Regions from separate parts of the Actinoalloteichus fjordicus genome, predicted to be linked through region 1. Evidence: riboswitches for the same ligand, from Rfam matches in the RefSeq annotation. Region 1 holds a riboswitch; each other region holds the start of a gene.

Region 1 (7,747 bases):
TGCTGTTCGCGCGCCCGTTCCCGCTGAACGGCCTGCTGCGGTCGCTGATGCTCGTGGCCTGGCTGCTGCCGCCGGTGGTCAGCGGCTCGTTGTTCCGCTGGATGCTCGACGCCGACGCGGGCGCCTATAACGCGATCCTGCGCTCGCTGGGGCTGGAGGCGCTGACCAACGCCTGGCTCACCGACACCGGCACCGCGCTGGCGGGGGTGATCTTCGCGAACGTCTGGATCGGCGTGCCGTTCAACATGATCCTGCTGCTGGTCGGCCTCACCTCGCTGGATCGTGATCTCTACTCCTCTGCCGCGTTGGACGGGGCGAGTGTCTGGCAGCGGTTCCGGTACCTGACCGTCCCGCTGATGCGGCCGGTGGCGGCGGCCGTGCTGCTGCTCGGGCTGATCTACACGTTCAAAGCCTTCGACCTGATCTTCGTGATGACCGGCGGCGGGCCGGTGGACGCCACCAGGGTGCTTCCGCTGCTCGCCTATGAACGGTTCTTCGAGTTCTTCCGGTTCGGCGAGGGCGCCGCGATCACCGTCCTGCTGCTGGTGATCCCGCTGGTGGTGTCGCTCTGGTACGTCCGCCAGCTCGGCAAGGAGACCGACCGATGACGTCGACGCGACGGCCGTGGCTGCTCACCGGGATCGCGACGGCGATCGTGGCGGTCTTCCTGCTGCCGCTGTACTGGATGGCCGCCACCGCGCTGAAGCGTCCGGAGGACGTCCTGGCCACCCCGCCGCAGTGGCTGCCGATCCCGCCGTCCGGCGCCGGATTCTCCTCGGCGGTCTCGGACCCGCTGCTGTTCCAGGCCCTGCTGAGCAGCGCGATCATCGCGTCGGGTACCACGATCCTGACACTGCTGCTCGCCGCCCCGGTGACCTATGCGATCGCCCGCACCCGGGTGCCCGGCTCCCGGCTGATGCTGCTGGCGATGATGGTCGCGCAGTTGTTGCCGAGCATCGTGCTGGCCGCACCGCTGCTGCTGCTCATGCGGATCGTCGGACTCACCGACACCCATCTGGGGCTGATCCTGGCCGACACGACCCTGACGCTGCCCTTCGCCGTCATCGTGCTGCGACCGCTGATGGCGGCGCTGCCCGCCGAGCTGGAGGAGGCCGCCCGCATGGACGGCGCCTCGGTGGTCGCCCTGTTGCGCCGCATCGTGCTCCCGGTGCTGCGACCGGGACTGATCGCGGCGGGCGCGTTCGCGTTCCTCCTGGCCTGGGGCGAGTTCGTCTTCGGCATCACCCTGGCCAGCTCGGAGTCCGTGCAGCCGGTGACGGTGCTGCTGAACTCCTTCGTCGGCCGCTACGGCACGGCGTGGGGCTCGCTGATGGCCGTGGCCACCTTGATCAGCGTGCCGATAGTCCTGATCTTCGCGGCCTTCCAGCGCTTCATCGTCAGCGGCCTCACGGCGGGCAGCGTCAAGTCCTGATCACCTCGGTCGGCGCGGCCCGGCGGCGGCCAGGCGGGGCGGGTGGTGCAGGGAGGCGATCTCAGGGCGGCAGGACCGGACGGACGGCGAGAAGGCGATGCGCGACGCCGGAGTCCGTCCGGGTCGGCGGGCGCTCGCTCACCCGGCGACGGACCGGGCCGCCCGCATCCGCCGCCTCAGCCTGCCCGTATCGCGGTGCGTCCGGGCAGGCCCGCAGGGCGAGACGCGACCCCGCCCGACGCCGGGGCGGCGCGGCGCTCGTGCCGCGCCGCCGTCGCGCACGGCACGCCCGCTCGGCACCTCGGCGTCGCGCCGCCGAACCCGTCAGAGCCCTACGAATCCGTCAGAGCCCTACGAATCCGTCAGAGCCCGGCGAACAGGTCGGTCTCGGTGATACCGGGTCCCTGGCCCTCGCGGATGAACCACTCGATGCCGAAGGCGACCGAGAAGGGCTCCTCGGACATCGACAGGAAGAACGACTCCTCGCTGATCTGGCTCGCGTGCGCCCGCATGGCCCGCCGCTTGTGGTCGTTGTAGGCGGTGACGTCGACTCTGGCGGTCAGGACCGACTCCGGCTTGCCGACCTCGTCGCCCCCGTTCATGTCCGGCACCTCGAGACCGGCGGCCTCGGCCTGTGCGGCGAAGGCGGCCATGCCCCGCTGAAGGTGATCGCGATTCATCGTGTTCTGGTACACGCGCGGCGTCCCGGCCAGCTCCGCCGCCCGCATCCCCACCCGGTGCACCTGGATGTGATCGGGATGCCCGTAGCCGCCGTTGTCGTCGTAGCAGGTCAGCACGTCCGCGTTCTCCTCACGAAGAATAGCGGCGAGCTTCTCGGCCGCCTCCTCGACCGACGCCGTCCAGAACGATCCCGGCGCGTCGTTGGTGGCCTCGCCCATCATCCCGGAATCGACGTAGCCCAGGAACTCCGTCCGCGCCACGCCGAGGATCTCGGCGGCGGCCTCGGTCTCGACGACCCGTCGCTGCCACAGTTCCTCGCCCTCGGCCAGAAATCCCTCGGGCACCTCGCCGTGCTCCCCGCGAGTGGCGACCACCAGGACCACTCGGTGGCCCTCCTCGAAGGCCTTGCGCATCACCCCGCCGCACGCGATGCACTCGTCGTCGGGATGAGCGTGAAACGTCACCATCGTCGCCATGCGGCGAAGGTACTCGGCGCGGGAGACATCGGATCGACGGCTCCACGGCGGCGATCGGGTCGGCGGCACCGCCTGAGCCCCAGTCGCCGAGTCCCGCCCGGCACCCGGCCGCAGGCACGTGCCGAGCCGACGGCGGTCCGTCGCGGGTCGCCCTGTTCAGCGACCGGTCTCGGGGGGTCCGCTGGACTCGCGCACGGTGAGACGCACCGCGTCGGGCAGCGGGAAGGAGTCGGCAGGCAGGCCGTTGAGCGCGCCGAGGGCGATCTCGGCGACGTAGCGGCCGAACGCCTGGTTGTCGATCGCCACCGTGGTCAGCGAGGGCACCAACAGGCGGGCGACGGGCGTGTCGTCGAAGCCGACGACCGAGAGATCGGCGGGCACCCGCAGGCCCTGTCGCAGCGCGGCGGACACGACGGCGGCGGCGAGTTCGTCGTCATAGCCGCAGACCGCCGTCACGCGATCCTCGCAAAGCCAGCTCCGCATGGCGGTCGTGGCGCTCTCGAGGTCGGGATCAATCAGAGCGATCCTCGGCTCCGGGAGTCCGTTGACCACACAGGCCTGCCGCAGGACCGTCTCCCGCTGTGCGGCCCGCGCAGCTAGCCTGGGCTCGGCAGGCAGCGCGCAGCCGACGCGTCGGTGGCCCAGGGCCGTGAGGTGTCTGATCTGGAGCGCGACGCCCTGCGCCGCAGGCCAGAAGGTCGCCACCGGCCGGTCGCCCTCCGCAGGGAGGATGCGCTCGACCCCGGCGCGTCGCATCGACAGCATCTCGGCGGCCGAGAACGGTTCGAAGCCCACCACCATCTCGGGCATCAGCACCGACCAGAGGGGCGCGGCAGACTCCGGCGGCCGATGGTGGACGACGAGCTGGTACCCGGCGTCGGCCAGCCGCACCGTAGCGGCCTCGAGGAGTTCCCGGAGCGCATGGCCGACCGGCAGGTTCGGCAGCACGATCAACACGATCCGGCTGTGACCGCTGCGCAGCGCGCGAGCCCCGTTGTGCGGCTGGTAGCCGAGCCGTTCCGCCGCGGCGAGAACCCGTTTCGCGGTGGCCGCCGAGATCGACTGCGATGACGTGCGATTGAGCACGAAGCCGACGGTCGCCCTGGACACCCCCGCCTCAGCGGCCACGTCGGTGGCCGTGACCCGTCTGCCCGTCGTCATCCCGGTGTGCACCTCATTCGCCGCCGCACCGATCCCGCCGCTGCTCCGATCGGGCAATCTTAGAGCCTGTCCTTGATCCCCCTGGAGTCGTGAGCGGGGACCAGCGTGGATGAGCTGCCAGGCGGAGGAAGGAGACATGACGAAGTCATGTCGACTGACGACAACACGCCGCAGATCGCCGCTGCCTGCCCCGCACAACAGGAAAGTGGGGATCAAAGACAGGCTCTCAGCTGCCTGCCACTACTAGCACGTGCTAGCTTCGGATCACCGACCGCACTGCCGTGATCCCGACCGACCTCCGACAGGAACCGCCCGAGACGCCCGGCCCGATCCGGCCCGCAGGCCGTTCGACCGGTCAGGGCACCCACCACCACAGCAGCCTGCCTCGCGGGCCCGGCTCGTCGCCACCCGTCTCTGCCGGAGACGGCCGGGTGTCGGGTCGAGGTGCAGGCTCCGGCGCGTCGTCGCCCAGCACTCCCCCGCAATCGACCAGCAGACGAGACCAGGCGCGGCGGAACCGTCCCGGCGGCGCCGTCGCCGTCCCAGGAGGAACTCAGTGACCACCGAGGACCGACAGCCGCTCGACTACCCCTTCGCCCTGCCCACGCCCAACGAGCCGCCGCCGGAGTGGGCACGCCTCCGGCAGGAGTGTCCGGTCGCCGCCGTCCGGCTGGCCAGCGGCGACGAGGCGCTGCTGCTCACGCGCTATGAGGACGTGAAGCAGGTCCTCGCCGACCCCCGGTTCACCCGCTCGCTCAGCGCCGACGACGCCGCTCGGGTCACGGCCAACGAATCCGGCGGGATCTTCGCGTCCGAGAGTCAGATCGACTCCTCCACGGACGCGCACCAGCAGTGGCGCAGGCTGGTCGGCAAGGCGTTCACCGCCAAGCGGATGTCCCAGATGCGGCCCGCCATCGAGGCGATGGCCGATCGGCTCCTCGACGAGATGTGCGAGCGGGGCGCGCCCGCCGACCTCGTCTCCTCCTTCGCCTTCCCGTTGCCGGTGTGGGTGATCTGCGACCTGTTGGGCGTGCCGGACTCCGACCGGGACCGCTTCTCCTACTGGTCGGACACCATGCTCAGCCTCGATCGGTACGAGCAGGCGGAGATCGACGCCGCACAGCAGGAGTTCGGCGAGTACTTCGCGGCCCACATCGCGACCCGCCGGGCCGATCCCGGCGAGGACCTGCTGAGCGAGCTGATCGCCGTCGCGGACTCCGCAGACGGCAGGCTGCCGGAGGAGCTGCTCATGCTCACCGGGCAGGGCCTGCTGGTCGCGGGACACGAGACCACCGCGAACATGATCTCGAAGATGGTGGTGCTGCTGCTCGGCGAGCGCGAGCGGTGGACGGCGCTGGTCGCCGACCCCTCGTTGGTGCGCACGGCCGCCGAGGAGGCGCTGCGCTTCGACGCCAACGCAGGCTTCGGCCTGCCCCGCTACCTCACCGAGGACATCGAGGTGGGCGGCCGGACCGTGACCAGGGGAACCACGGTCGTCACCAGTCTCGCCTCGGCCAATCGCGACGAGCAGGCCTTCGCCGACGCCGACGCCATGGACCTGCGACGGGCGCCGAATCCGCATCTCGCCTTCGGGATCGGCCCGCACTCGTGTCTCGGGCAGGCTTTGGCCCGCACCGAACTCCAGGCCGTGCTGAGCGTGCTGGTGCGCAGGCTGCCGGGACTGGAACTCGCCGTCGGTGTCGAGGAGCTGCCTCTCCGGCAGGGGCTGCTCGTCGGCGGGCTCGATCGACTGCCGGTCCGGTGGTGACCGGACGCCCGAGATCCGTGCTGCGCTGATCATTCCGGCGTGATGCGGCCCTCATCCGGCGCCCGCCGGGCCGGGCCGACCAGCGTCCGATCGGCCGTGCCGCAGGCGATCTGCGGTGCCCGCCGGCTGGGGCGAGCAGGCCTCGCCGTCGGCGCGCGGCGGTCGGCGGTCGGCGGGCACGCGTTGGACGTGTCCGCCGGACGCCCCACCCGGGGCACCTCGACCGCGATGCCGACCAGGCTGCGCGGACTTCCATCGGCCTTAGCGGGCCGTCCCCGATGAGAGGAGCCACCCGATGCACGTGGACGTGGACACCCAGAAGTGCTGTGGAGCGGGCCAGTGTGTGCTGCTCGCCCCGGCGGTGTTCGATCAACGGGAGGACGACGGCATCGTCCTGCTGCTCGACGCCGATCCTCCCGAGGGCCAGCACGGCCCGGTCCGGGAGGCGGCGGCGGTGTGCCCCGGCATGGCGATCACCGTCACCACGTGACGGCCATGCGGGCCGGGGCGCTCCGAGGGTGACGCGGGCCGGGGCCGCGGGCGGACCGGATGTCGCGGGCGGATCGGTCCGGGCCCCGGCTGGGCACGGCGGCAAGCCGACAGAGGGCCAACGGCGGCGAGCCGCCACAGAGCCACGGCGGCCCGCCGCAACCGAAGTCCATCTCGGCGAGCCGCCGTCGGCACGGAAGGCGCGAGTCGCTGACAGCCACACTGCCGAGCCGCGTCGGCGAAGGAAGACGCCGAGGCAGACAGGCCCGCGGGTGCCCTGCCGCCGTGTTCGGGGCTCCGCCCTGGCGCATGCGCCGGGGTCCCGTGCACCGCAGCCCGCAGGACACGCCCCCTCGCGCGCCCCGCCCGCCGCCACCCGATGTGAACCTGTGGTGAAGAAGGCGTCTTCCTCCACGCTGCCCGATGAGCTACCGTCGAGAGGTCGTCTCTCCACAAGAGACGAATGCGTCCTGCCGTTCGATGGGGGAAGCCGGTGTGAGTCCGGCACTGTCCCGCAGCCGTGAGCACCCGTGTTCCTCGGGTGTCAGTCGGAATGCCCGTCGTGCGGTACTGCTCGGCTCCTCTGTCGTGGTGTGCAGCGCGGAGCTTCGGAGCCTGCGCGGCTCCGGACTGCGGTCTGCCCGAACCGAAGGGAACTCACAGGCCATGTCCTTGAGCCTCTCCGTCCGGCGTCGTCTCTTAACCGGCCTCTTCGCAGGTTCTCTGCTTCTGTTCGGCGGCACGGCCGTCGCGGCCGTCCCGGCCGCCGCGCCCACCGCCGACGACTCGGTCACCGTCGCCTGGACCGACGGTCCCTGCACCGGGACGACCGGCGTCACGGTGGTCGTCGACTTCACCGGACACGCGGGCGGCGACGTCGTCCGGCGGTGCACCGACGGCGACCCGGCGACCGCGTTCGCCGCGCTGACCGATGTGGACGTCGCGCCGGAGCACGGCATCGGACAGGGCGAGACCGGCCCCTACCAGTACCTGTGCCGGATCGACGGCCTGCCCTCGGCCACCGCCGACGCGTGCGACGGTTTCCTGCCCAACGCGCCGTACTGGGCGTTCTGGGTGCCCGACGTGGCCGGCGACGCGTGGGGTTATGCGGATGAGGGCGTGGACACCTACGACCCGCCGTTGGGCGACGTCCTCGGCTTCTCCTTCGGGGCGGGCACCGTGGCCGACCCGAACGAGATGAGCCTGACGCTGGACGAGGCACTCGACCCGAACTGGACGCCGACCAGCTGATGCTCAAGCCTCTCCTCGGCCTGACGGCGGGAGCGCTGCTCCTCGCCTCGACGGTCGTTCCCTCTGCCGCCTCGGCAGACCCGGCGATCATCGCCGCGTCGGCCGAGGCGGGCACGGCGGCCGAGTTCCTGGAACGGGAGTTCGTCCGACTCGACTACGTCTATCCCAGCGCCACCCCTGGTTCCCCCGACGCGGGCCTGCAGGCGGATGCGCTGCTCGGCCTGCATGCGGCGGGCCGCACCGGGACGACCTTCGATCTCGGCGTCCGCGCGCTGCGCGAGATGTTCTACAACGGCAACCTCGCCAACTCCGGTGTTCTCGCGAAACGACTGATGGTCGCCCTGCGGGCCGGGGTCGACCCGGCGGACTGGGGCGTCGACTCCAACGGTGTCCCGATCGACCTGGTGGACCGGCTCACCGCGACGCTCGACGTCGACGGTCGGTACCGCAACCTGAACGCGGGTGATTACGACCCGCGACGAGACCTGT
Region 2 (7,747 bases), 1.7 Mb from region 1:
CACCGCGATGATCTTGGACGCGCCCGCGAGCCGCGCACCCGCCACGGCCGCCGCGCCCACTCCGCCGCAGCCGATGACCGCCACCGAGTCGCCCCGACCGACCTCGCCGGTGTTGATCGCCGCGCCGAGCCCGGCCATGACGCCGCAGCCGAGCAGCCCGGCCACCGCCGCCTCGGCCTTCGGGTCGACCTTCGTGCACTGGCCCTGGTGGACCAGGGTCTTCTCGGCGAAGGCCCCGATGCCCAGCGCCGGGGACAGCGGGGTGCCGTCGGTCAGCGTCATCTGCTGCGTCGCGTTGTGCGTCGCGAAGCAGTACCAGGGTCGGCCCCGGCTGCACGCGCGACATCGGCCGCAGACCGCACGCCAGTTCAACACCACGTAATCGCCCACGGCGACGTCCTCGACGCCCTCGCCGACGGACTCGACGGTGCCCGCCGCCTCGTGTCCGAGGAGGAAGGGGAACTCGTCGTTGATACCGCCCTGCCGGTAGTGCAGGTCCGTGTGGCACACCCCGCACGCCGCGACGTCCACCACCACCTCGCCCGGTCCCGGATCGGGGACCACGATCGTCTCGACGGTGACGGGGGCGTCCCGTGCGGTGGCCACGACCGCTCTGACCTGCTGCGGCATCCGAACTCCTCTGGTCGACCCGGTGCCCGGCGCCTCGGCGGCGTCGGGGCGAAGGATCACGGTAGAGCAGCACAGGCCGCCGATCCACCGCCACGCGGGGAGTCCGCAGGCCCCCTTCCGGGGGTGACGCACACACCGAGTGCCTCGGGGTCGGATCGGCCGCCGCCTGCCGGGAAGAACGGCCGATCCAGCGGATCGCTCGACGCCCGGCGCCGGACTCACTCGCGGGTGACGTCCGGCGCCGGGCATCGGCGAACGTCAGCCGCGAACCTGCGTCCGCAGGGCTCGGGCCGCCGAGACCATGGCACGCAGGGCGGGTTCGACCTCGGCGTATCCCCTGGTCTTCAGGCCGCAGTCGGGATTCACCCACAACCGGTCGCCGGGCACCGCGTCCAGCGCCGCGCCGATCAGCCGGGTCACCTCGGCCTCGTCGGGCACTCGCGGCGAATGGATGTCGTAGACGCCGGGACCCACGCCTCGGCGGTAGCCGATCTTGTGCAGGTCGTCCAGCACCTCCATCCGAGAGCGCGCCGCCTCGATCGTCGTCACGTCCGCGTCGAGCGCGTCGATCGCGTCGATGACGTCCCCGAACTCCGAGTAGCACAGATGGGTGTGGATCTGCGTGCTGTCGGCGGCGCCGGAGGTCGCCAGCCGGAAGGAGTCGACCGCCCAGGCGAGGTAGTCGGCGCGGTCGGCCTCCCGCAGCGGCAGCAGCTCCCGCAACGCGGGTTCGTCCACCTGCACGATGCGCAGCCCGGCGCTCTCCAGATCGCGGATCTCGTCGCGGAGCGCCAGCGCCACCTGGCGTGCCGTGTCGCCGAGCGGCTGATCGTCTCGGACGAAAGACCAGGCCAGGATCGTGACCGGTCCGGTGAGCATCCCCTTGACCGGCCGCTCGGTCAGCGACTGTGCGTAGGAACTCCACTCGACGGTCATCGGGGCGGGCCTGCTGACGTCGCCGTGGATGATCGGCGGCCGGACACAGCGGGAGCCGTAGGACTGCACCCAGCCGTGCTCGGTGGACAGGAAGCCCGCCAGGTTCTCGGCGAAGTACTGCACCATGTCATTGCGTTCCGGTTCGCCGTGGACCAGCACGTCCAGGCCGATGTCCTCCTGAAGCGCGATGACGTCGGCGATCTCCGCGCGCATCCGCCGCCGGTACTCGTCCTCGTCGATCCGGCCCGCCCGGCGGTCCGCCCTCGCCCGGCGAACCCCGCCGGTCTGGGGGAAGGAGCCGATGGTCGTGGTGGCCAGCGGCGGCAGGCCCAGCCGTTCGGCCTGGCCCTCGACCCGGACCTGATAGTCGGCCCGCCTGCTGTGCTCCGGACGCAGCGAGTCGAGCCTGGCCCTGACCCGCTGGTCGCGGGCTGCCGCGCCTTCGCGTGCCCGCAGGGCCCGCCGCGACTCCTGGAGCTCGGCGGCCACCTCGTCGGCCCCGCTGAGCGCCTTGCTCAGCAGGACGACCTCGTCCACCTTCTGTCGAGCGAAGGCGAGCCGGGCACGCAGCGCGGGGTCGAGCCCGGATTCGGCGTCGAGGTCGTAGGGGACGTGCAGCAACGGCGCGGAGGTGCCGACCTCGACCTTGTCGGCCACCCCGAGCAGAGTCGCGCAGTAGGCGAGGGCCTCGTCGAGGTCGGTGCGCCAGACGTTGCGTCCGTCGACGACCCCGGCGAGGAGGGTCTTGTTCCGAATCCCGGCGATGCTCGCGATGCCCACCAGGTCGGCCCGACCCGCCACGAGGTCGAGTCCGACGGCCTCGATCGGCGCGTCGGCGAGCACGCCCAGTGCGTCAGCGAGTGCACCGTGATAGCCGGTGACCAGGAGATTGGGTCGCCGCTGAGCCTCGCCGAGCCTGCGGTAGGCATGGGCGAGCGCGTCGAGTTCCGCCGGAGTCCGATCGGCTGCGAAGGCGGGTTCGTCGAACTGGACCCATTCCGCGCCCGCGTCCGCCAGCTCGGCGAGGAGTTCCAGCTGTGTGTCGATCATCGCGTCGAGCAGGTCCAGCCGGTCGAAGCCTGCCGGAGCGTCGGGGGCGGACTTGGAGAGCAGCAGGAACGTGACCGGCCCGATCAGCACCGGCCGGGTGGTGATGCCGAGGGCAGCGGCCTCCCGGAACTCCTCGACCGGCTTGCGGCCGGCCAGTCGCAGCACGGTGTCCGGGCCCAGTTCGGGCACCAGGTAGTGATAATTGGTGTCGAACCACTTGGTCAGCTCCAGGGGCGCGAGGGAGTCGGCTCCCCTGGCGGCGGCGAAGTAGGCGTCCAACGGCGTGCGACCCGACTCGGTATAGCGGGCGGGCAACGCGTCGACCAGGACCGCCGTGTCGAGGACCTGGTCGTAGTAGGAGAACGTGTTGGAGGGCACCGAGCCGAGGCCTGCGTCCCGCAAGGCCGTCCAGGTGGCCGCGCGCAATGCGGCCGCGACCTCGTGCAGGGCCGAGGCGTCGATCCGCCCGGCCCAGTACGCCTCCAGGGCACGCTTGAGTTCTCGATCGGGTCCGATCCGGGGGTAGCCCAGGACCGTGGCGCCGAGCGCCGGGACATGCGTGCGATGGGTCACTGCTCTCTCCTCGCGAGGCGGCAACGAAACCCCGAGGCGGGCACGCGAGCGACCGGAACGCGAGCAGAACGGGCAGGACCGAGACCGGTCCCCGACTGACTGCTCACCCCGGTCCTCCCGCGAAGACCTCGGAGCGGCACGGACCCGTCGGGACCGCGCCGCCGACGGCAGGTCTTCGGACTCACGGGCGCTTCCGACCGTCGAGGTCGGCTGACCTACTGTCCGTCGCTTCCCGGAGGCCGGACCTCCAGTGCTGTGACCGTCCTCGCTGTGAGGACGGTGACGGAGTTCGTTCCCGCTCACCGCTGCGGGGCAGTCCCGGATTCCCACCGGGTTCCCTCTTGCCTCGTCACCGCCGCTGATCCACGCCGTTCGGCGTGGGCCGTGGACGCCGACGAACCATCGGCGAAACCGATCCTAACGGGCTCGTCTCGACGCGGACTCGACATCTCGCAGGCCGGGATCGCCTACCCTCGACGCCATGCATCCCGTCTCCGAGCTTCCCGGTAAGCCGACCTCGGCAGCGGCCACCACGCTCAGTCAGATCATGACCGCGACCGAGACGAACCTGTACGGCACGGTGCACGGCGGCGTGATCATGAAGTTCGTCGACGACGTCGCGGCGGCCTGCGCCGGGCGACACTCGGGTGGCACGGCGCTGACAGTGTTCATGGACGAGATGCTGTTCCTGATCCCGGTTCGCGTCGGTGATCTCGTACACGCCAGCGCCCAGGTCAACTGGACGGGTCGCACCTCGATGGAGGTCGGGGTGCGGGTCGTGGCCGAGCGCTGGAACGAGTCGGTGCCGCCCACGCATGTGGCGAGCGCCTACCTGGTGTTCGTCGCGGTCGACTCCGACGGGAAGCCGAGACCGGTTCCCGAGGTCCTTCCCGAGTCGGCGACCGATCGACGACGGCACGCCGAGGCGGGCATCCGCCGTGAGCACCGGTTGGCCCGACGCGCGGCCATCAAGCGCAGTCGAGAGGTCGGCCCCGAGCCTGCGGCCTCGGACCCCGCTGCCCGCTCCTGAGTCACGGTCGGCGCCGAGGCGATCCGGCGGGCAGGCACGGCGGCGGCCTGTCCCGTCCGGGCCAGGCCGGCGAGGTCGCTCGGCGGGGCCGGACCGGTGCCCGCCCGACCACTCCCCGCCGCACGCGGCCTGCGAGGCAGGGCAGCCGCCCGCCCTCGGCGCTCGCAGCGAACGATGGCTGCGTCCCGGCGCAGGCGAACCCGCCGACAGGCAGGCCGGGCGAGGATGGTCGGGGCGGAGAAGCCGAGTGCGGGCGGTTCGTCGTCACCCCTCATCGACGACGAACCGCCCGCACGTGCAACAGCGGACCCGAGCAGACATCGGGCGACACCACAGACGGGCCTCCCCCCTGCACCCGCCTGCCGTGCCGTCCGCAGGGCCGCCGCCCCACACCGTGACGGCTTCCCCCTCACCGACCGAGCACACCCCCGGCGCTCGTCATCCGCCCGATCGGGGGAGTCCGGCCGCGCTCCGTCAGCGCGGAGAACGGCCGGGGGCGGCGTCATCGGGCCTGCCGATCGGCCGTCCACTCACCACGGAGCCACCGTCCGTTGCGGAGCACCGTGTCGCCACGGCGCCTGCCGGTACGGGCGCCGTGCCCGGCTGACCGCGGTCGAGATCCCCGTTCTCGTCCCCGTCACCGGGTTTCGCGGCACCGAGATGCCAGGGACGCTGCCGCTCCGGGCGCGCCGCCGAGGGCACGGGGCCCCGTCTCGGTCGATCGTCCGACGTCGTGCGGATCAGCGGCTCTCCCCCACGGTGCACCGCCGCCGCGCGCATCGAGATCAGCCGAGGGTCAGCGGCTGGTGCGACGGACGAACAGCACGCTGGAGATCACGAACGCCAGCGCGCCGAGCCCGACGCACCAGCCGAGGGCCCATGCCGCGCTGTTCCCGACCGGCGACCCCGTCAGCAGCGCCCGCACCGTCTCGATGACCGGCGTGGCAGGCTGATTGTCCGCGACGACGCGCAGTGCGTCCGGCATCGTCTCGGTGGGGACGAACGCGCTGCTCAGATAGGGCAGGAAGAGGATGACGAAGGAGAACTGGCCGGCACCCTCCACGGTCTTGGCCAGCAGTCCGAAGATCATCGACAGCCAGCTGATCATCAGGATGTAGAGGGCCACCACCCCGAAGGCAGCCGCCCATTCGAGGACGTTCGCGGCGGGTCGGAAGCCGATCAGCAGTGCAACGAGGATCACCAGTGTCGTGGAGACGAGGTTGCGCAGCAGGTTCGCGACCACATGCCCGGTGAGCACCGAGGACACGACGATCGGCAGTGAGCGGAATCGATCGACGACGCCCGTGACCAGATCGCTCGTCAGGCCGATCCCCGTCTGCGAGGCGCTGAAGCCCGCCGACAGGATGAGCACGCCGGGAACGGCGTAGTCGACGTAGCCGCCGCTGCGGTCGAGCGCACCGCCGAAGACGAACACGAAGAGCAGCATCATCGTGATCGGCAGGATCAACGACACGATCAGTTCGTCCGGCGTGCGCAGGACGTGCCGGAGCTTCCGGCCGATCATGGTCAGGACGTCCGAGACGGCCCAGCGCAGGCTGGGGCGAGTCGTCGGGCTGGTCGTTGCGGTCATCGGGCTGCCGTCTCCTGAGGTGCGCGGGCGGTGTCGGTGAGGGAGAGGAACACGTCGTCGAGACTCGGGGTGTGCAGCTCGAGGCTCGCCGCAGGCACACCCGCCTGTCGCAACCGCTCCAGCAGGACACGCACCTGCTCGGCGTGGCCGTCGAACGAGACCCGCAGACAGAGGTTCGTCTGATCGCGGTGCAGCGCCTCGTGCCCGAGGTATCGGGCGGCTCGGTCGAACGCCGGGACGTCGAAGAAGGTCAGCTCGACCGTGCCCGCCGACAATCCCCTCTTGAGTTCCGAGGCGGTGCCCTCGGCGACGATTCGGCCGCCGTCCAGAACGGCGATCCGATTCGCGAGCTGATCCGCCTCCTCCAGATATTGCGTCGTGAGCAGAATGGTGACGCCCTCGTCGACGAGTTCCCGGATCACGCTCCACATCGTCTGCCGACTGCGCGGGTCCAGCCCGGTGGTCGGCTCGTCGAGGAAGATCACCGGCGGGGCGGTGATGAGGCTGATCGCGAGGTCTAGCCTGCGGCGCATTCCGCCGGAGTAGCGGCCCGCCAGGCGGTCCTGGGCGTCTTCGAGGTCGAACCGCCGCAACAGCTCGGCCGACCGCTCGCGGGCCGCCGACCTGCCGAGACGGTTCAGTCGGGCCATCATCACCATGTTCTCTCGCCCAGTGAGCAGCTCGTCGACCGCCGCATACTGCCCGGTGAGACTGATCACGCCACGCACCGCCTTCGGCTCGCGCGCCACGTCGTGGCCAGCGACGAAGGCCCGCCCCCCGTCGGGACGGATCAGCGTCGACAGGATGCGCACCATCGTCGTCTTACCGGCGCCGTTGGGGCCCAGTAACGCGAAGATCGTGCCGGGTGCCACCTGGAGGTCGACCCCCCGCAGCACCGGATTGTCACCATAGGACTTGGTGAGTCCGACGGCCCGAATAATCGGGTCCATCACCATGTCTCTCCCCCTTCTTCTCTGAATCAGGCGTCATCGACCCCCGAGGTCGCCTCGACGACACCGGACCAGTACCTGTATATGAGATAAACGACTGAGTTTATGCCATACGTTCGAGTGTATCCTATACACAGACCTAGGATGCGGGTCAACCGGACGACGGACGCGGGAGACGATGGACACCAACGCGACAGCCGGGCTGTCTCAGGCCCTGACGATGCTGTGGAAGGGCGAGGCCGCAGGCCGGGAGGCCCCCCGACGGAACACCCGGCCGGGACTGAGCCTGGAGGCCGTCGTCACGGCGGCCGTCGAGATCGCCGACGCCGAGGGGCTCGCCGGACTCTCGATGGCGGCCGTCGCCCACCGGCTCGGGTTCACCACGATGTCGCTGTATCGCTACGTGAGCAGCAAGGACGTCCTGTTGGTGCTGATGCACGACAAGGCGACGGCGATGACCGCCGCCTCGCCCGCCCCGCCGTCGTCGTCCGGCTGGCGGGGCAGACTGGAATCCTGGACTCGGGATCAGGTCACCATGTACGTCCGCCATCCCTGGCTCTCGGACATGAAGATCACCGGCCCGCCGTTGACCCCGGCGTCACTGGACTGGATGGAACGCGGTCTCGCCGCGATGCAGGACACCGGCCTGGACGAGACCGAGAAGCTGGGCGTGATCGCGACGATCACCGGCTATGTCCGTCATGAGGCCGCCTTCGCCAAGGACCTCTCCCGACCCGACCCGCAGCAGAGCAGCGCGGACGGCTACGGACAGACCCTGGCACGGCTCGTCGACCCCGCGACCCACCCCGCGCTGTCCGCGCTGATCTCCGACGGCGTCTTCGACAACGAGCCTCCGGATTCGCAGGCGGCGGACTATCTGGCCGAGGACTTCGAGTTCGGCCTCGAACTCATCCTGAGCGGCATCGCGACGCTGATCGAGCAACGCGGTCGAGCGAGCTGAGCCGCTGTCAGGAGACCTGGAAGTTC
Region 3 (7,747 bases), 1.7 Mb from region 1:
AACCTCGGCCGCCGGGACGGGCGTCGGTGCTGGTCCGCCCGCCTGGACCGCGTTGAGCCTGCCGTCGGTGCCCTGCAACGTGCTCTTCTCCACGTGGGTGGCGCTCTGCGCCCGCAGGTAGTACGTGGTCTTCAGGCCGGAGCGCCAGGCCAGCCGGTACAGGGTGTCGAGCTTGCGGCCGCTGGGCTCGGCCAGGTAGAGGTTCAGCGACTGCGCCTGGTCGAGCCACTTCTGCCTGCGGGAGGCGGCCAGCACCAGCCACTTCGGGTCGATCTCGAACGCCGTGGCGTAGAGCGAGCGCAGCTCCGCGGGCACGCGGCCGATCGCGCCCAGCCTGCCGTCGTGACGCTTCAGGTCGGCGATCATCTGCTCGTCCCACAGACCCCGCTCCTTCAGCGCGGCCACCAGATGCGGGTTGACCACGGTGAAGTCGCCGGACATGTTCGACTTCACGAACAGGTTCTGATACTGCGGCTCGATGGACTGGCTCACGCCGCAGATGTTGGCGATGGTCGCGGTCGGCGCGATGGCCATCACGTTCGAATTGCGCATTCCGACGGTGCGGACCCGTTCGCGCAGGGACTGCCAGTCCATCGTGGACGTCGTGTCCATGACCAGGTCGCCGCTCTGCCGCTGCTCGGCCAGCAGGGCGATCGAGTCGATGGGCAGCACGCCCCGGCTCCACAGCGAGCCCGCGTAGGACTCGTAGCTGCCGCGCTGCGCCGCCAGCTCGCTGGACGCGGCGATGGCGTGGTAGCTGATCTCCTCCATGCTGCGGTCGGCGAAGGCCACCGCCTCATCGGAGGCGATCGGCAGACCGAGCTGGAACAGGGCGTCCTGGAAGCCCATCATGCCCAGGCCGACCGGGCGGTGCCGCAGGTTCGACCGTCGTGCCTCGGGGATCGTGTAGAAGTTCACGTCGATGACGTTGTCCAGCATCCGCACGGCGGTGGTGACGGTGGCGGCCAGCCGCTCCCGATCCAGCTCCAGCCGTCCGTCGGGGCCGGGGCGCAGGTGCTCGGCCAGGTTGACCGACCCGAGGTTGCAGACGGCGACCTCGTCGGCGGAGGTGTTCAGCGTGATCTCGGTGCACAGGTTCGACGAGTGCACCACGCCGATGTGCTGCTGCGGCGAGCGCAGGTTGCACGGGTCCTTGAAGGTGATCCACGGGTGGCCGGTCTCGAACAGCATGGTCAGCATCCGCCGCCACAGCTCGACGGCCCGGACCCGGCGGAAGACCCTGATCTCACCCCGGTCGGCGGCCCGCTCGTACTCCCGGTACCGCTCGGCGAACGCGGTGCCGTAGAGGTCGTGCAGGTCGGGGACCTCGTCGGGGGAGAACAGCGTCCACTGGTCGTCGGCCTCGACGCGGCGGAGGAACTCGTCGGGAACCCAGTTCGCCGTGTTCATGTCGTGGGTGCGGCGCCGGTCGTCGCCGGTGTTCTTGCGCAGGTCGAGGAACTCCTCGACATCGACGTGCCAGGTCTCCAGGTAGGCGCAGACCGCACCGAGCCGCTTGCCGCCCTGGTTCACGGCCACCGCCGTGTCGTTGGCGATCTTCAGGAAGGGGACGACGCCCTGCGAGCTGCCGTTGGTGCCCTTGATGTGCGCGCCGAGGCCGCGGACCGGCGTCCAGTCGTTGCCGAGTCCGCCCGCGTACTTCGACAGCATGGCGTTGTTGCGGATGCCGTGGAAGATCCCGCTCAGGTCGTCCTCGACGGTGGTGAGGAAGCAGGACGAGAGCTGCGGTCGGGTGGTGCCCGAGTTGAACAGCGTCGGGGTGGAGCACATGAAGGCGAAGGTGGACAGCAGCTCGTAGAACTCGATCGCCCGCGCCTCGCGCTCGTCCTCGCGCAGTGCCAGGCCCATCGCGACGCGCATGAAGAACATCTGCGGCAGTTCGAACCGCACGCCGCCGCTGTGCTGGAGGTAGCGGTCGTAGAGCGTCTGGAGGCCGAGGAACTGGAAGTCCCGATCGCGCTCCGGGCGCAGCGCGGCGGCGATCCGGCCGAGGTCGAAGTCGGCGAGGGTCGGGTCGAGCAGGTCCAGGGCGATGCCGCGCCGCACGAAGGCCTCGAAGGCGGCCGGGTAACTCGCCGCGACCGCCTCGGGGCTCGCGTCGGGCACGGGGCGGCCGAGGAAGGTCAACGCCTCGGCACGCAGCTTCTCCAACAGCAGCCGGGCGGCCACCTGCGAGTAGTGCGGCTCGATCTCGACCATGCTGCGGGCGGCCATGATCTGGGCCAGCGCCAGCTCGTCGGCGTCGATGCCGTCGTAGAGGTTGCGCACCGTCTCGTCGAGGACGGTCTGCGCGGTGACGCCTGCCAGCCCGGCACACGCCTCGTGCACGGTCGCGGCGAGCCGTTCGACGTCGAGTGGAGCGAGAGCGCCGTCCGCGTCCTTGACCCGGATCACCCGATCGGGAAGTTCAAGCGGCGCGGGAGCGGCGGAGGCGGGAATCCCCTCGGCGATCGCGCGGCGATCTGCCTGAACGGGTCGTGCTGGTCGGAGTGACTCGACGGTCACGGTGGTCTCCTCGTAGCCGGGGCGGCATCGGTTCACCCCCGAGGAGGAGCGCGCGGCAGCACGCGGACCTGCCGATGGCATGATCCGTCGCTGTCCACACGGCCCACCCTCGAGGCCTCGGACGGCGTGCTCGGTGGCACGCGCCGATGGCAGGTCTTCGGACTCACGGGCTTCCGGCGAGGTGGGACTCGCCGGTCCTACGGCCGTCACTTCCCGAGAGACCGAGGTCTCCTAGTGTGTGCACCGTCCGGTATGGACGGCGACGGCCTTCGTTCCCGTTCACCGCTGCGGGGCAGTCCCGGACTCGCACCGGGTTCCCTGTCTCCTCGTCATGACACCGGCAGGCGCCCTGACGAACCATCAGCGGGGGTGAGACTACATGTTGGGGTCGGTGCTTTGTCTCACCCCAACATCCTGGCGTGTTCCCGACTGTGGTCGGCTAGGGTGACTCGCCGAGAACGAGGCGATCACAGGGTGACCGGGCCGACCGGGAGGGTGACGCGACCCGGTTCTTAGTGAAAACTGCTCTCATCAGAGTGGGCGTCCTTCTCGAGAGGAGAGCCGTGGACGGGGCAACGGAAGCCGAATCGGGCAGACACCGCAGCAGAGCCCGTCGCCGCCGCCGCGTCGTGCTGGGCATCACCTCGGCGCTGCTGGTCGTGCTCGCCGCGTCGGCCTGGGCAGTGCGCCAGGACGTCGGCGGCGGATACAGCGAGGCAGGGAGCAGACTCCGGGTCGTGACCACGACGAACTTCCTCACCGACGCCGTCGGTGAGATCGGCGGCACCGACATCGAGCTGACCGGGCTGATGGGCAGCGGCGTCGACCCGCATCTCTATCAGGCCCAGGCGGGTGATCTGCGGCTGCTGCGGGAGGCGGACCTGATCGTCGCCGTCGGCCTGCATCTGGAGGCCGGGCTCCGGCCGGTGCTCGACGATCTCGCCCGCGACACCACGGTCCTGTTCGTGGGCGAGACCGTGCCGACCGCCTCGCTCCTTCCCGCCGAGGAAGCGGGCTCGGCGACGGAGTACGACCCGCACATCTGGTTCGACGTGGCACTGTGGCGAGACGCACTCGCGTCGGTCGGCGGCACGCTCGCCGAACTCGATCCCGACCGGGCCGACCGCTTCGACGGCCGCTGGGAACGGCATCGCGTCGAGCTGAGCGAACTGCACGAGGAGGTCGGCGAGCGGCTCGCCGAGATTCCGGAGTCCCGCCGCATCCTGGTCACCTCGCACGACGCCTTCCGCTACCTGGGCCGCGCCTACGACATCCGGGTCGAGGCGGTGCAGGGCGTGTCCACTGTGGACGAGGCGACCATCGGCGACATCGATCGAGTGGCGGGCGTCATCGCCGAGCACGGCGTGCGGGCCGTGTTCGTCGAGTCCAGCGTGTCCGGTCAGACCGCTGCCGCGGTGCTCGACGCGGCGGCCGCCCTCGGCGCGACGGCGACGCTCGGCGGAAGCCTGTACTCCGACGCGGCGGGCGCGGAAGGCACGCCGGAGGGCACCTACCTCGGCATGGTCCGCGCCGACGTCGACCTGCTCGTGGCGGGACTGCGATGATCCGCCGCGCAGCCGCCACGCCCGATTCGCCGACTCCAGGGGCGACCGAGCCCGCGCCCGCCCTCGTCGCGACGGGGCTGACGGTCGGCTATCGCGGGCGGACCGTGTTGACGGTGCCGGAGCTGGTGGTGCCCGCAGGCCGACTCACCGCCGTGGTCGGGCCCAACGGCGCGGGCAAGTCGACGCTGATCAAGGCCGCGCTCGGTCTGCTCCCGTCGACCGGGGGCGCCATCCGACTGCTCGGCGAGCCGTTGGCCCGGGTGCGCAGGCGGGTGGCCTACGTGCCGCAGCGCGATGCCGTCGCCCAGGACTTCCCCGTCACGGCCGTACAAGTCGTGGAGATGGGTCGCTACCCGCATCGCGGCTGGTTCCGCAGGCTGACTCGGGAGGACGACCGCGCCGTCAGCGAGGCCATGCTGCGGACGGGGGTCACCGACTCGGCCGACACGCCGTTGGACGAGCTGTCCGGCGGTCAGCGGCAGCGGGTGTTCCTGGCGAGGGCACTGGCCCAGCAGGCCGACCTCCTGGTACTCGACGAGCCCTTCGCCGCCGTCGACACGAGCACCGAGACACGACTGCTGACGCTGCTCGTCGAGCTGTGCGAGCAGGAGGGCCGCTCGGTGCTGATGGTGCATCACGACCTGCGCACGGTGCAGGACCACTTCGACCACGCCGTGCTGCTGTCGGGCCGGGTGATCGCCGACGGGCCGGTGAGCCGCGTGCTGCGGCCCGAGCACCTGGAGGCGGCCTACGGCATCCCGATGCCGAGTCGCGCCGACTCCGCAGACCGCGACGCCCACTCCGCGACCCCGCCGACGGCGGACGGCACCGACCGGACCACCGAGGCGGACGTCGAAGGCCGGGCACCTGCGCGCGGCTCCGCTGCGTCCGACCCGACCGCTCCCGGTTCCTCAGCGTCCGGTTCCTCAGCATCCGATTCCTCAGCGTCCGATTCCCCAGCGTCCGATTCCCGAGCGTCCGATTCGAACGCGCCCGATTCGGACACACCCGGCTCGGATTCGGCAGGGTCCGGACCGGAGCGGACGGGATGACCGGCGGAGTCCTCGGCCTGTCCTACGCCGCGTCCGTGGTGATCGGCGGCTCCGCGCTGCTGGGCATGCTGGCCGGAGTCCTCGGGCCCTTCGCCGTACTGCGCGGTCGAAGCATGTTCGGCGACGCGATGAGTCACGGGACGCTGCCCGGCGTGGTGATCGCCTTCATGGTCGGGGGAGTGAAGGACGCTCCGGTGCTCCTGATCGGGGCGGCGATCTCGGCGCTGCTCGCCGCGCTGGCCATGATCGGTCTGGAGCGAGCCGGGCGGGTCAGCCCGGACGTGGCGATCGGCGTGGTGCTCTCCGCCGCCTTCACCCTCGGGATCGTGTTGCTGACCCGGCTCTCCGCCGCCGGGTCCGGCGGACAGAGCGGTCTGGAGGAGTACCTCTTCGGGCAGGCCGCAGGCCTGGTGCGCGGTGATCTGGTGGTCGCGGCGATCGTCGGGGCGCTCGCGATCGGCGCCGTCCTGGTCTGGTTCCGGCTGCTGCGGACCGCGATCTTCGATCCGGGATTCGCCTCGGTCGCCGGAGCGCCGGGCTGGGCGGTGGACGTGCTGACCACCGCGCTGCTGGTCGTCGGGATCGTGCTCGGTGTCCGCACCGTGGGGGCGATCCTGATGGTCGCGCTGCTCGTCGCGCCTGCCGTGGCCGCGAGGCAGCTCACCACCAGGCTGTCGACGCTGGTTCCACTGTCCGGCCTGATCGGCGCGGCGGCAGGCGGGGTCGGCGCCTTCGTGTCCGGCCGGGCCGACCTGCCCACCGGGCCCGCGATCGTGTTGCTGGCGACCGCCGCCGCCCTCGCGTCGGTGCTGCTGGCACCGCGCCGAGGCGTGCTGCTGCGGGCGGTCCGGTCTCGACGTCATCGCGGCGGTGTGGCCGAGGAACGGGGCCTGTCGGGCGACGGGAGCAGGCACGAACCCGATCCGCTCACCGCCGGTGCGGCGTCGGAGAGCCCGCACCGTGTCGGCGGGCCTTCGCCAGGCGAGGCATCGTCTCGATTCGGGGAGGGCAGGCGATGAGCGCCGACGACGTCGTGATCATCCTCACCGCCGGCCTGCTCGGCACCGCCTGCGCGATGCTCGGCTGCTTCCTCGTGCTGCGCAGACAGGCCCTGCTGTCCGACGCGATGAGCCATGCGGCGCTGCCGGGGATCGTGCTGGTGTACCTGATCACCGGTCAACGGGCGCCGCTGACCATGATCCTGGGCGCCACCGCATTCGGCGTCGTGTGCGTGCTCGGCTACACGGCGCTGCGCCGCAGCGGCCTGCTCGGCCCGGACGCCGCCATCGCCCTGGTCTTCCCCGCGCTGTTCTCTCTCGGGGTCGTCGGCGTGAGCAGACACGCCTCCGGCGCGCATCTGGACCTGGACGCCGCGGTCTACGGCGAGATCACCTTCGCCCCGCTGCGCACCATGGCGATCCTCGGCGTCGACGTGCCCCGATCGCTGGTGATCACCGGCCTCGCGGCGCTGTCGGTGCTGGCGGTGGTGCTGGTGCTCTGGCGGCCACTCCAGGCGGCCACTCTCGATCCGGAGTTCGCGCGCGTCGCAGGCCTCGGCTCCCGCGTCGTCGATCGCACGGTGCTGGTGGCGACCGCGCTCGTGGCGGTGACGGCCTTCGAGAGCGTCGGCGCGATCCTGGTGGTGACCTTCTTCATCGTCCCCGCCGCGACCGGCGGCCTGCTCGCGGTGCGGCTGGACGGGATGCTGGCCATCGCGGTGACCTCGGCCTGGGTCGCGGCCATCGCCGGGCAGCGACTGGCCGTCGGGCTGAACGCGTCGATCGCGGGCACCGTCGGACTCACCGCCGTCGGACTCTTCGTGCTGGCACTGCTGTTCGGCAGGCGCCGGGGCCTGCCGAGGACCTTCCGACGCTCCGCCCGAGAGGCCCAGGGCTGACCCTGCCGTCGAGCCGCCCGACTCCGGGTCTGGGCGCTGCTCGCGACGGCGCCTCCTCGCGCCGTCGTCCGTCGCGACCGGCCTCGGCGGGCACCGTCGGACTACATCCGAGGGAGTAGCGGCCCACACCCGAGATACCCCGGCGGGCGGATCGACTACCGACAGGCGGTGGACGACGCGCGCGCGGTGGCTCCGTAACGTGGTAGAACGATCGCTCTTCGTATCGGGACGCCGCGGGCGCACGGGAACCGTCGCACGTCTGGATCGGCATTCACTGGAGGACCTGGGCATGACGCTGACTCGAAGGACCATGCTTCGACTCATCGGTGGTGCGGTGGTGTCGCTGCCGTTGCTGTCGGCCTGTGCGGCGGAGGGCAGCACCGGAATCCTGCTGCCCAGCGGTGCCCCGCTGCCCGATCCCTTCGGCGTGCCGCTGCCCGTTCCGCCGGTGCTCCAGCCGACCGGGACGGACGAGACGACCGACTACTACGCGATCACTCAGCGCGCGGCGGACGTCGAGATCCTGCCGGGCCTGACCACGGAGGTCTGGGGCTACAACGGGATCTTCCCCGGTCCGACGATCGTGACGCGGCGCGGCAGACGGGTGGTCGTGCGGCAGCGCAACGAACTGCCGGTGCCCGTCGCGGTGCACCTGCACGGCGGGGTCAACCCGGCCGAGCACGACGGATATCCGACCGATCTGATCC

Evidence for each region. A riboswitch is a leader RNA that binds a small molecule or an ion and turns the genes downstream of it on or off. The one in region 1 is predicted to bind cobalamin.
Region 2: linked by a shared signal. The riboswitch ahead of metE (5-methyltetrahydropteroyltriglutamate--homocysteine S-methyltransferase) and the one ahead of UA74_RS32085 (hypothetical protein) in region 1 are both predicted to bind cobalamin.
Region 3: linked by a shared signal. The riboswitch ahead of UA74_RS11350 (ribonucleoside-diphosphate reductase subunit alpha) and the one ahead of UA74_RS32085 (hypothetical protein) in region 1 are both predicted to bind cobalamin.

What each region holds. Positions count from the first base shown of each region.
Region 1 covers NZ_CP016076.1:4,269,351-4,277,097, forward strand. Annotated here, with positions in the region: gene UA74_RS18200 (carbohydrate ABC transporter permease) at 1-608, shown strand, start outside; gene UA74_RS18205 (carbohydrate ABC transporter permease) at 605-1,432, shown strand; gene UA74_RS18210 (PIG-L family deacetylase) at 1,795-2,589, opposite strand; gene UA74_RS18215 (LacI family DNA-binding transcriptional regulator) at 2,746-3,750, opposite strand; gene UA74_RS18220 (cytochrome P450) at 4,307-5,518, shown strand; gene UA74_RS18225 (ferredoxin) at 5,814-6,008, shown strand; cobalamin riboswitch at 6,430-6,586, shown strand; gene UA74_RS32085 (hypothetical protein) at 6,674-7,258, shown strand; gene UA74_RS32090 (prenyltransferase/squalene oxidase repeat-containing protein) at 7,258-7,747, shown strand, end outside.
Region 2 covers NZ_CP016076.1:2,537,407-2,545,153, reverse strand. Annotated here, with positions in the region: gene UA74_RS11405 (S-(hydroxymethyl)mycothiol dehydrogenase) at 1-630, opposite strand, end outside; gene metE (5-methyltetrahydropteroyltriglutamate--homocysteine S-methyltransferase) at 889-3,189, opposite strand; cobalamin riboswitch at 3,339-3,591, opposite strand; gene UA74_RS11395 (acyl-CoA thioesterase) at 3,671-4,219, shown strand; gene UA74_RS11390 (ABC transporter permease) at 5,016-5,810, opposite strand; gene UA74_RS11385 (ATP-binding cassette domain-containing protein) at 5,807-6,763, opposite strand; gene UA74_RS11380 (TetR/AcrR family transcriptional regulator C-terminal domain-containing protein) at 6,939-7,721, shown strand; gene UA74_RS11375 (multicopper oxidase family protein) at 7,729-7,747, opposite strand, start outside.
Region 3 covers NZ_CP016076.1:2,528,549-2,536,295, forward strand. Annotated here, with positions in the region: gene UA74_RS11350 (ribonucleoside-diphosphate reductase subunit alpha) at 1-2,472, opposite strand, end outside; cobalamin riboswitch at 2,658-2,903, opposite strand; gene UA74_RS11355 (metal ABC transporter solute-binding protein, Zn/Mn family) at 3,090-4,091, shown strand; gene UA74_RS11360 (metal ABC transporter ATP-binding protein) at 4,088-5,143, shown strand; gene UA74_RS11365 (metal ABC transporter permease) at 5,140-6,162, shown strand; gene UA74_RS11370 (metal ABC transporter permease) at 6,159-7,040, shown strand; gene UA74_RS11375 (multicopper oxidase family protein) at 7,330-7,747, shown strand, end outside.